One region of the Fulvimonas yonginensis genome, then DNA from elsewhere that is predicted to be linked to it. Evidence: predicted binding sites of a transcription regulator. Region 1 holds the regulator's gene; the other holds the start of a gene.
What was found. The regulator FliA, encoded in region 1, starts transcription of late flagellar genes. The targets are predictions, from matches to a motif close to TAAAGTTTNNCNNNCNNNGGCCGATAA.

Region 1 (5,911 bases):
TCGCTGTCGTCGATGCTGCCGCCCGCGGCGGGTGCCGGCGCGGGCGCAGGTGCGGCGACGGGTGCGGGCGCAGGCCGGGGGCCGGGCATCAGCCGCCCGAGCAGGGCCGGCGGAGGGATCGCCATGGCCGTGCCGCGGCGCAGCGCCTCCATCATCGCGTTGAGCAGGTCCAGCGCCTCCAGCAACGCGTCCATCTGCGCCGAATCGAGCACCAGCGCGCCATTGCGGGCGGCGTTGAGCAGGTCCTCGGCGTGGTGGCACAGCTGCACCATCGGCTCGAGCGCGAGGAAGCCGGCGCCGCCCTTGACCGTATGGAAGGCACGGAACACGGCATTGAGCAGCTCCGCATCCCGCGGGCTCGCTTCCAGCTCGACCAGCTGCTCGGCCAGCCGTTCGACCAGTTCCCCGGCCTCGACCAGGAAATCGTCGCGCAGTTCGCTGTCCAGCGAGGGATCCATGGGCAGGCTCTCCTCGCCCGTCAGAAGCCGAATTCGCTGAGCAGGCGGTCCGCCTCGTCCTGGCCGGAGATCTTCTCCACCACCGGCGGCGGCTCCCGTCCGGACAGCGCGCCGGTCAGGTGCACCAGCTCCAGTAGCGAGGATTCCACGCTTTCGATGAAGTTGACCACCTTCTTGATGCGCTGGCCCGACAGGTCCTGCCAGGACTGCGCCATCACCATGTCGTTGAGGCCGTCGCGGCAGCTCGCAGCGAAGCTGCCGGCCTGACGCGCCAGCGCCGCGGCCGGGGCATCGGCGGCGACGGCGTCGAGCACGCGCTCGGCGTTCTGCGCCAGCGCATCCGCTTCCGGGCTCATCCGTTCGGCGAAGTCGATGCTGCGATGGGCTGCCTGCGCGCTCATCTCCAGCACGTCGTTGAGGTGCTTGCGCACGTCGGCCACGCGGCCGGGCACGCCCTCCTGCGCCAGATCGTTGCCGAGCCGGCGTACCGCGTCGTGCAGGTCGCGCGCGAGCTGGCCCAGCGCGCGGAACAGGTGCTGCTCGCGCTGGCGCACCAACGCGTCCAGCGCCTGCTCGAAGGCGGCGCCATCGGCACTGTTGAGCAGATCGTGCAGTTCCGGCGGCAGCTGCTCGGCGCTGACCAGGGGAAGGGCAGCGGCACTCATGCCCCTGCCCCTGCCGCGGCGATGCGCTCGAAGATCTTGGTCAGCTTTTCCTTCAGGGTGGCGGCGTTGAACGGCTTGACGATGTAGCCGTTCACGCCGGCCTGGGCGGCCGCGATGATCTGGTCGCGGTTGTTCTCCGCGGTGACCATCAGCACCGGCAGCCCTTTCAGCGACGCCTCGGCGCGGATCGTGCGCAGCAGGTCGATGCCGGTCATGTTGGGCATGTTCCAGTCCGTGACCACCAGGTCGAACGGCTGCGCGCGCAGCATGGTCAGCGCGCTGTTGCCGTCGTCCGCCTCCTGGATCAACGTGTTGGTGAAACCCAGCTCCACCAGCTGGTTGCGCACGATGCGCCGCATGGTGGAGAAATCGTCGACCACCAGGATTTTCATGTTCTTGTCCAACGCTTTTCTCCGTCTGGGGGCGGGGGATGAGGTGCGGGTGGCGGGGCGGGATCCGGATGCCGCGGATCAGCGCCGTGCGCCCTCGCCGGCCGTCGCCCGCCCCTTCTTGTTGTTCTTGCGCTCCGGCGCAGCCTCGCCCTCGCGCCAGTCGCCCAGGCGCGCGCGCAGGCGCACGATCGCCTGGCCGTGGATCTGGCACACGCGCGACTCGGTCACGCCGAGCACCGCGCCGATTTCCTTCAGGTTGAGTTCCTGCTCGTAGTAGAGCGACATCACCAGCTGCTCGCGCTCGGGCAGGCTGGAGATGCCGTCGATCAGCGCCTGGCGCAGCCCGTCCTGCTCGATGCTTTCCTGCGGCCCCAGACTGGTCTGGTCGGCCACGTCGAAGGCGGCCGCGCCGTCGCCGTCGTCCGGCGCGGTGAGGCTGAGCAGGCGCGCGCTGGCGGCGTCGGCGAGGATCTGGTGGTACTCCTCCGCGCTCACGCCCAGGCGCTTGATCACCTCGGCGTCCTCGGCGTCGGCGCCGGTCTCGATCTCGATCTGGCGCACCACCTCGGCCACCTCGCGCACCTTGCGGTGCACCGAGCGCGGGGTCCAGTCGGTCTTGCGCAGCTCGTCCAGCATGGCGCCGCGGATGCGGATGCCGGCGTAGGTCTCGAAGCTGGCGGCGCGGTCGGTGGCGTAGTGCCGGGCGGCCTCGAGCAGGCCGATCATGCCGGACTGGATCAGGTCGCCGACGTCCACGCTCGGCGGCAGCCGGCCCATCAGGTGATAGGCAATACGCCGCACCAGTGGCGCGTGCTGACGCACCAACTCTTCTGCGCTCTGTCGCTGCAGTTGGAGATATTCCGATGCCACGCTCATCTCACCACCCCGCTGCCGGTACGGCCTGACCGCCGAAGAAGGCGATACGGTCCAGGCCGGCGCGCGCGGGTTCCTCCCATGTATCGACCGCACCGGCCAATTGCTTGAATGCCTGCGACGACCGCGCCGCCGGCCACAGGTCCACCACCGCGCTCTGCCGGCGGATGGCCTGGCGCAGGCGCTCGTCCTGCGGCACGAAACCCATGAAATCCAGCACCACGTCCAGGAAGCGGTCGCTCACCTTGGCGAGCTTCTGGTGCAGGGCGCGGGCCTCGCCGGCGTTGCGTACCAGGTTGGCCACGAAGCGGAACCGGCGCACGCCGAAATCGCGCGACAGCACCTTGATCAGGGCGTAGGCGTCGGTGAGCGAGGCCGGCTCGTCGCACACCACCAGCACCACGTCGTCGGCCGCCGCGGCGAACATGGCGACGTTGTCGGACAGCCCGGCGGCGGTGTCGACCAGCAGGTAGTCCGGCGGCCGGGGCAGCTCGTCGAAGGCGCGGATCACCGCGGCGTGCTCGCCGTTGCCCAGCTGTGCCAGGCGCCGCGCGCCGGAGCCGCCGGGGATCACCTTCAGCCCGTGCGGGGCCTCCAGCACCAGTTCCTCCAGCGTGGCGGTGCCGTCGAGCAGGTGACCCAGGTGGCGCGAGGGCGCCAGGCCCAGCAGCACGTCCACGTTGGCCAGGCCCATGTCGGCATCCAGCAGCATCACGTCGCGGCCGGTCATGGCCAGCGTCATGCCCAGGTTGACCGCCACGGTGGTCTTGCCCACGCCGCCCTTGCCGCCGGCCACCGCGATCGCGCGGCAACGGCGGCGCGCGGCGCCGAGCTGGGCCGCCTGGTGCGGCCGGTGCGGTGCGGGGGGCGCGCCGTCGCGCCCACCCGTCGTCGCGTTGAACATGCCCTTCAAACCCCACGCCTGGTTCATTGCAAGACTTCCGCTCATGCCTGCACCGCCATGGCGCCGAAGCGCTCGGCCAGCAGCGCCTCGTCCGCCGCCGGCGCGCCGGCCTTGAGCACCTGCGCCGCACGGCAGACCAGCAGCCGCGCATCGGCCGCTGCGATGTCCTCGGGCACGCGCTGGCCGTCGGTGGTGTAGTCCAGCGCCAGCCGGTGGCGGATCAGCACCGACAGCGCCCCGCCGAGGCTCGGCGCCTCGTCGAGTTTGGTCAGGATCGCCGCATGCGGCTTCAGCGGAAGGTAGGCGCGCACCGCCTCCTCCAGCGACTGCGCCTGCGCATTGGCGGCGAGCACCAGGCAGGCGCGCAGCCCGCCGGCGTCGCCCAGCACCTCGAGTTGTTCCTTCAGCCGCGGGTCGTTGCCGGCCAGGCCGGCGGTATCGACCAGCACCGTATGGCAACCCTTCAGCAGGTCCAGCACCTGGCGCAGGCTCTGCGCGTCGTAGGCCGGGTACACGCGCACGCCGAGCAGGCGGCCGTAGTGTTCCAGCTGCGCGGCGGCGCCGATGCGGTAGTGGTCGGTGCTGACCAGCGCCACCTGCGAGGCGCCGTGGCGCACCACCGCGCGCGCCGCGAGCTTGGCCAGCGTGGTGGTCTTGCCCACCCCGGTCGGCCCGACCAGCGCGGTCACGCCGCCTTCGTCGGACCGGCCCCGCCCGCTCACCGCCAGGCCGCGGCTGAGCATGCCCAGCGGCAGGTAGCGGGCCTGCTCGGGCGTCATCTGCGCCGGCAGCTCCTCGGCCAGCGCGCGGGCCACGTCGGCCTCGATGCCCAGCCGGGTCAGTTCGCGCAGCACGCGGGCGTGCAGCGGCTGGCGCCGTTCCATGTCGTTCCAGGCCAGGCTGGAGAGCTGCACCTGCAGCATCTCGCGCAGGCTGGAAAGCTCGGCGCGCATGCGCACGGTGTCCTGCGCGGCGCGCTCGATCAGCGGATGCACCGGGGGCTCGGCCGCGGTGTCCGGCTCGGCGGCGGCAGGCGCAGCGCGCAGCCGGGGGCGTGCCTGTTCCTGCTCGCCCTCCCCCGGCACCGCCGCGGGCGGACTCCGCCCCGGGCTTGCCGCAGAGGGACGCGGTGCGGCGGCAACCCCGCCCTCGGGCGTCGCGAGCGACGGACGATTGGCGGCCGCCGGCGTTTCGACGCGCGGCTCGCGCGGCAACGGCGGGGGCGGCGGCACGGCCGGACCCGCCGCACGCGGCGGCAGTTCGGGCGGCAATGCGGCGGGGGCCGCGGCCGGCGCCACGCCGTGCCGGGCCGCCTCGCGCACCAGCGCCTCGTCGTAGTCGACCGCGGCGATGATCTCGATGCCTTCGTCCAGCCGGCGGGTGGACAGGATCACCGCATCCGGGCCCTGCTCCTCGCGCACCTGGCGCATCGCCTGGCGCATGTCCGGCGCCACGAAACGCTTGATCTTCATGCGCGCGTGCTCCGCACGCGGGGTACGGCGAACAGGGCACGGCGAACGTCATCCCCGAGGCAAGCCAGGCGGGCGCCCGCGCGCGCCCGGCGAACTGCACGTTCCCCGTTCCCCGTTTCCCGTTCCCGCTTCGACAACGCCATAACCCGTCTCCTCGCCTTACCGTCCGAGCGCCTGCACCAGCCGCACCCTGCGGTTGTCAGGCACCTCGTTGTAAGCGAGCACGTGCAGGTTCTGTGCCACGTGGCGGGTGAAGCGCGCGAGCCACGGACGCAGCTGCGGCGGCACCAGCAACACCGCCGGTTCGCCGCTCATTTCCTGGCGGCGCGCGGCGTCGGCCACGCTCTGCTGCAGGCGGTCGGCCAGGCCCGGCTCGACCGCGGCGCCGGCCACGCCGCCGCCGGACAGCGAGTTCATCAGGATCTGCTCCAGTTCCGGCGCCAGCGTGATGACCGGCACCTCGGTACCCAGGCCGGTGATCTCCTGCACGATCTGCCGGCCCAGGGCCACGCGCACGGCGGCGGTGAGGACGCCGGGATCCTGACTCTGCCCGGCGTGCTCCGCCAAGGATTCGACGATCGTGCGCATGTTGCGGATCGGCACCCGCTCGGCCAGCAGGTTCTGCAGCACCTTGACCACCACGCCCAGCGCCAGGCGCTTGGGCACCAGGTCCTCGACCAGCTTCGGCGCGGTCTGCGCCAGACGGTCCAGCAGCTGCTGCACGTCCTGGTGGCTGATCAGTTCGTGCGCGTGGCTCTGCACGATGTGCGAGAGATGCGTGGCGACCACGGTGGCCGGGTCGACCACGGTGTAGCCCAGGCTCTGCGCCATCTCGCGCTGGCCCTGCTCGATCCACACCGCCTCCAGGCCGAACGCCGGGTCCTGCGTCTGGATGCCCTGCAGCGGGCCGTGCACGCGGCCGGGGTTGATCGCCAGGAGGCGCTCGTTGTGCACCTCGGCCTCGCCCATCGGCACGCCCATCAGGGTGATGCGGTAGGTGTTGGGCCCCAGGTCCAGGTTGTCGCGGATGTGCACCGAGGGCACCAGGAAGCCGAACTCCTGCGACAGCTTGCGCCGCACCGACTTGATGCGGCCCATCAGCTCGCCACCCTGGTGGGTGTCCACCAGCGGGATCAGCCGGTAGCCC
Region 2 (5,911 bases), on a different contig from region 1:
GTTGCTGGCAAGGCTGGGGCAGAGCTGAGCGCGAGCGCTGGGAGCGGTCTTGCCCGCGATGCCCTTTGCCTGGCATTCCGGAAGCGCAGGAGCAAGCTCGCTCCTACCGGGCAGGCGAGGGTGGGTGGCATCGCCCGCATCAGGCGCGTGCGTCCGCTCCCCACAGCGCTTCCATGCTCACCTCGATCCCGAGTGCCGCCAGATCGGCCACCTCGCTGACCGTGTGCGCCTCCACGTCGCCGCGGCGGCGGATCGGCGAGCCGACGCGGAGACCGTCCTGGGTGGTGAGCGAGGCCACCACCGGCTGGTGCCCGGCCGGTCCGCGCTGGATGACCACCGCCAGCGAACCGTTGCGCAGGCGCACGCCGGTGCCTGGCGGATAGACGCCGAGGGTCTTGATGAAGCCGCGGGCGAGCCGCTCGTCCAGCGCCGCGCCCTCGTTGAGGAACAGCCAGCGCAACGCCAGCGTGGGCTGCAGCGGCGGCCGGTAGTCGCGGCCGGACACGCGTGCGCAGTAGACGTCCGCCAGCGCGAGCAGACGCGCCGGGCGGCCGATCTCGTCGCCACGCTTGCCGCCGGGGTAGCCGCTGCCGTCGGCGCGCTCGTGGTGGTCGCGCACGGCATTGAGCCAGGCCGCGCTGGTGATGCCGTGGTCGCGCAGGCGGGCCACGCCGAGCTGGCAATGCGCCCGCACGGCGGCGTGCTGCGCGTCCGAAAGCGGCCCTTCCAGCGCCAGCAGTTCCTCCTGCAGGTCGAACATGGCGATGTTCATGGTCAGCGCGGCGCAGACGGTGGCGGCGAGTTCGCCACCGTCCAGGCCGAGCGCGCTGCCGGTGAGCTGGCAGGCGATCGCCGCGTTCACCGCGTGGCGTACACCGTAGGGACCGTCCGTGCGCAGCAGGATCGTGGCCAGCGCCACGTCCGGGTTGGCATGGCAGGCGTCGCGCACCCGTTCGGCGATGGCAGCCACGGAGCCGGGGAAATCGGCCGGCGCCGGATCGGTGAACAGGGCCTGCAGCCGGTCACGTGCCTCCAGTATCTGCGCCACCGGGGAAGGCGGGGGCGGCTGCGGCGGGCCGCGGCACTCCTCCTCCGTCCCGTAGAACAGCCCGTGTTCCAGCAGCTTCTCCAGTTGCGCCTCGCTGCCGATCACCTGGCCCAGGCGCAGCAGGAGCTTGCCCTTGGCGTCGTAGGCGTTGAACCGCAAGGGCTGGCCGACCATCAGTTCGGTCGGATCGAGCGGGCGCCGCGGCACGGTTCGTTCCTCCCCTGCAATCCTCGGCCTTTCGCGTGGGTCCGCCGCCCGGCGGCGCGAGGCGAAGCCCGTGGTGATCGGCACGCCGGCGGCAAACTTGAGCGCGGGGCGCCGCTCCCTTGTCCGTATACTTGTCGGCCCCTGCCGCAGGCGGTACGTCCATGCCCTCCATCGAAACCCTCATCGAGGACGCCTTCGAGCGTCGCAACGACCTTGGCCAGACCGAGATCGAGACCCACCTGCGTCCGGCCCTCGCGCAGGTGATGGAACTGCTCGAAGCGGGCGAGCAGCGCGTGGCCGAGCCCGACGGGCAAGGCGGCTGGAAGGTCAACCCGTGGCTCAAGAAGGCGGTGCTGCTGTTCTTCCGCATCAACGGCAACCGCGTGGTCGACGGCGGCCCGGCGCTGGCCTTCGACAAGGTGCCGCTGCGCTTCGGCCACGGCAACGACGCCGAACTGGAATCGCTCGGCGCGCGCGTGGTGCCCGGCGCGCTGGTGCGCCGCGGCGCGCACATCGCGAAGGACGCCGTGCTGATGCCCTGCTACGTCAACATCGGCGCCTACGTCGGCCCCGGCACCATGGTCGACACCTGGGCCACGGTCGGCTCCTGCGCGCAGATCGGCGCGCGCGTGCACCTGTCCGGCGGCGTGGGCATCGGCGGCGTGCTCGAACCGCTGCAGGCCAACCCGACCATCATCGAGGACGACTGCTTCATCGGTGCGCGCTCGGAAGTGGTCGAGGGCGTCGTGGTGGAGAAGGGCAGCGTGATCGGCATGGGCGTGTTCCTGGGCCAGTCCACCCGCATCTACGACCGCGCCACCGGCGAGGTCAGCTACGGCCGCGTCCCGGCCGGCAGCGTGGTGGTGGCCGGCAGCCTGCCGGCGAAGGACGGCAGCCACAGCCTGTACGCGGCGGTGATCGTCAAGCAGGTGGACGAGAAGACGCGCGCCAAGACCGGCATCAACGAGCTGCTGCGCAGCGCCGGCTGACCCACTACCGTGTAGGAGCGGGCCCGCCCGCGATGCTCCGGTTCTCCGAGCCGCAACGCAAAGGCATCGCGAGCAGCCGCTCCCGCGAAAACCGCCAGACCTTCGGACCGAGCGATGACCATCACCCTCTACGGCCTTCCCAACTGCGACACCTGCAAGAAGGCGCGCAACTGGCTCGCCCGCTTCGAGGTGCCGCACGCCTTCGTCGACTACCGCGCGAACCCGGTGCCCGCGGCCACCCTCAAGCAATGGGCGCAGCAGTTGGGCGGCTGGGAGAAGCTGGTCAACAAGTCGTCGACCACCTGGCGCAACCTGCTGCCGCAGCGCAAGAACCCGGGCAGCGACCCGGAGTGGACGCTGCTGCTGAAGGAGTACCCGGCACTGGTGCGCCGGCCGGTGGTGGTGCAGCCGGATGGCGCGGTGAGCGTGGGTTTCACCGACAACGGCTTCAAGAAGCTGTTCGGCACATGAGCGGCGCGGCTTCGGAGGACATTGCCGGATCGCCGTATCCGCGGCGGCCTGGAGACGCCCATGCGTGACGTGCTCGAGCTGGCCTGCGAGCTGATCCGCCACCCGTCGGTCACGCCCGACGACGCCGGCTGCCAGGCCCTGATCGCCGCCCGTCTGGCGCGCGCCGGCTTCGCCATCGAACACCTGCGCTACGGCGAGGTGGACAACCTCTGGGCCACGCACGGCAGCGGCGGCCCCACGCTGGTGTTCCTCGGCCATACCGACGTGGTGCCGAGCGGCCCCATCTCGGCCTGGCGGACGCCGCCGTTCGAGCCGGTGGTACGGGACGGCGTGCTGTACGGCCGCGGCGCGGCCGACATGAAGGGCTCGGTGGCGGCGATGGTGGTGGCACTGGAGCGCTTCGTCGCGACCCATCCGCGGCACGCGGGCCGGGTCGCCCTGCTGCTGACCAGCGACGAGGAGGGACCGACCAACCTCGACGGCGTGCGCCGTGTGGCCGAGACCTTCCGGGCGCGCGGCGAGTGCCCGGACTGGTGCGTGGTGGGCGAGCCCTCGTCGAAGGCGCGGCTGGGCGACCTGATCCGCGTCGGCCGGCGCGGCTCGCTCTCGGCGACCCTCACCGTGCGCGGCGTGCAGGGCCACGTCGCCTACCCGGAGAAGGCGAGCAATCCCATCCACTCCTTCGCGCCGGCACTGGCCGAGCTGGCCGCCACGCGCTGGGACGAGGGCAACGCGGACTTCCCGCCGACCTCGTTCCAGGTGTCCAACCTCAACGCCGGTACCGGCGCCACCAACGTGATACCGGGCGAGCTGGTCGCCGCGATCAACTTCCGCTACTCGACCGCCAGCACGGCCGACAGCCTGCGGGCACGCACCGAAGCCGTCCTGGCCCGCCACGGCCTGGACTGGCAGCTGGACTGGATCCTTTCCGGCGAGCCGTTCCTGAGTCCCGCCGGCGGCCGCCTGCGCGAGACGGCGTGCGCGGTGTGCCGCGAGCTGTGCGGCATCGAGCCGGAGCAGAGCACCGGCGGCGGCACTTCCGACGGGCGTTTCATCGCGCCGCTGGGCGTGGAGGTGGTGGAGCTGGGGCCGGTCAATGCGACCATCCACAAGGTGGACGAGTGCGTGGCGGTAGAGGACCTGGAACGGCTGCCGGCGGTCTACGCGGCGATCTGCGAGCGGCTGCTGGCCGACGCCGTCGCTGCACCGTAGGGGTGAGCCTGCCCGCGGGGCTCCGGCTCGAGCATCGCGTCGGAGCAGAAGAGCATCGCGAGCAAGCTCGCTCCTACAGGGGGGCGGGAGTGGGCGGGGTGACGCAGGCTTGCGCCCGCTCGAGCATCACCTTGCGTTCCTGCGCGTTGCGCGTGAGCTGCGCCGCCCGCTCGAATTCCGCGCGGGCCTCGTCGCGACGGCCGAGCTTCGCCAGCAAATCGCCCCGCACCGCAGGCAACAGGTGGTAGTTCGCCAGCGCCGGCGTGTCCCCCAGCGCGTCGACCAGCGCCAGGCCGGCCGCCGGACCTTCGGCCATCGCCACCGCCACCGCGCGATTGAGCTCCACCACCGGCGAGGGCGCGACGCGCGCCAGCGTGGCGTACAGCGCGGCGATGCGCGGCCAGTCGGTGGCCTCCGCCGTGGCGGCGCGCGCGTGGCAGGCGGCGATCGCGGCCTGCAGCGCGTACGGGCCTTCGGCGCCGCCCAGCTTGCGCGCGCGTTCCAGCGCATCCAGGCCGCGGTGGATCAGCAACTGGTCCCACAGCGCGCGGTTCTGCTCCAGTAGCAGCACCGGGCGTCCGTCGGACGCCACCCGGGCGTGCAGGCGCGAGGCCTGGATCTCCATCAGCGCCTGCAGGCCCAGCACCTCCGGCTCGCGCGGCATCAGCCCGGCGAGGGTGCGGCCCAACCGCAACGCCTCCTCGCACAGCGAGGGGCGGATCCAGTCGTCGCCGGCGGTGGCGGTGTAGCCCTCGTTGAAGATCAGGTAGATCACGCCGAGCACGGCGGCCAGCCGCGCGCCGAGCTCCTCGCCGCGCGGCACCTCGAACGGCACGCGCTTGTCGGCCAGCGTGCGCTTGGCGCGCACGATGCGCTGCGCGATGGTGGGCTCGGAAGTGAGGAAGGCGCGGGCGATCTCGCCGGTGGTCAACCCCCCGAGCAGGCGCAGGGTGAGCGCGACCTGGGCGTCGGCCGAAAGCGCAGGATGACAGGCGGTGAAGATCAGCCGCAGCAGATCGTCGCCGATGTCGTCGTCGAGGGCTTCCAGGTTGGGCATGGTGAACGCCTCGCTCTCCGGGTCACCGTCCAGCGCCGCATGCTTGCGCTCGACCAGCTGGCGGTGCCGCAGCAGGTCGATGCCGCGCCGCTTGGCCGCGGTCATCAGCCAGGCGGCCGGGTTGTCCGGCACGCCGGCCGTGGGCCAGTGCTCCAGCGCCGCGACCAGCGCGTCCTGCGCCAGCTCCTCGGCCAGGTCGATGTCGCGCACGACCCGGATCAGCGCGGCGACCAGCTTGGGCGCCTCCAGGCGCCAGACGGCTTCGATTGCACGGTGGGTGTCGGCTCGGCTCATGCGGCCGATCAGACCACCGCCCGCCGGAGGCGGCAAGCCCGCGCGAGCCGGGAGCCGCGCAGGCCGCCCTAGCGCTGACCAGCCAGCTCCCCGCGCATGCGCTGCTCGGTCGCGCGCAGCTCGGGCGTCAGCGCGTCACCGAAGTCCTCCGCCTCGACCAGCGGGCGGATCTCGATCGCGCACTCGCCCTCGAACGGCGCCGGGCAGCGGCGCACCCATTCCAGCGCCTCGTCCATCGAGCGCACCTGCCACAGCCAGAAGCCGGCGATCAGCTCCTTGGTCTCGGCAAACGGACCGTCCACCACGCTGCGGCCGCCGCCGGCGAAGTACACCCGCTTGCCCGCCGCGCTGGGCTTCAGGCCCTCGCCGGCGAGCATCACGCCGGCCTTCACCAGTTCCTGGTTGAACGCCATCATGTCCGCCAGCAGCTTCGCGCTGGGCGGCACGCCCGCTTCCGACGCGGCGGTCGCCCGCACCATCACCATGCACCGCATACCGGTTCTCCTCACGTGGGAGGCCGGCGGGATGCCGGCTCCTGTCGGCACGACGGCTGGGCGCGAGGGTTTTCGACACGCCCCGGGCAGTCGCGGCCGGTCAGCCGCAGCGGGCACACTCGGGCTCGGCACGACCATC

Region 2: a site for FliA is predicted at 1,330-1,356, ahead of WAT24_RS06320 (HD-GYP domain-containing protein). Genes of this name have one in related genera too.

The regions. Positions count from the first base shown of each region.
Region 1 is NZ_JBBBNY010000002.1:231,151-237,061, reverse strand. It holds gene WAT24_RS04210 (chemotaxis protein CheA) at 1-458, opposite strand, end outside; gene WAT24_RS04205 (protein phosphatase CheZ) at 479-1,123, opposite strand; gene cheY (chemotaxis response regulator CheY) at 1,120-1,527, opposite strand; gene WAT24_RS04195 (RNA polymerase sigma factor FliA) at 1,594-2,391, opposite strand; gene WAT24_RS04190 (MinD/ParA family protein) at 2,393-3,337, opposite strand; gene flhF (flagellar biosynthesis GTPase FlhF) at 3,334-4,764, opposite strand; gene flhA (flagellar biosynthesis protein FlhA) at 4,924-5,911, opposite strand, start outside.
Region 2 is NZ_JBBBNY010000003.1:108,890-114,800, reverse strand. It holds gene glnD ([protein-PII] uridylyltransferase) at 1-28, shown strand, start outside; gene WAT24_RS06320 (HD-GYP domain-containing protein) at 140-1,255, opposite strand; gene dapD (2,3,4,5-tetrahydropyridine-2,6-dicarboxylate N-succinyltransferase) at 1,417-2,244, shown strand; gene WAT24_RS06310 (Spx/MgsR family RNA polymerase-binding regulatory protein) at 2,359-2,715, shown strand; gene dapE (succinyl-diaminopimelate desuccinylase) at 2,776-3,927, shown strand; gene WAT24_RS06300 (RNA polymerase sigma factor) at 4,001-5,278, opposite strand; gene WAT24_RS06295 (YciI family protein) at 5,347-5,772, opposite strand; partial or broken gene WAT24_RS06290 (DUF3224 domain-containing protein) at 5,814-5,911, shown strand, end outside.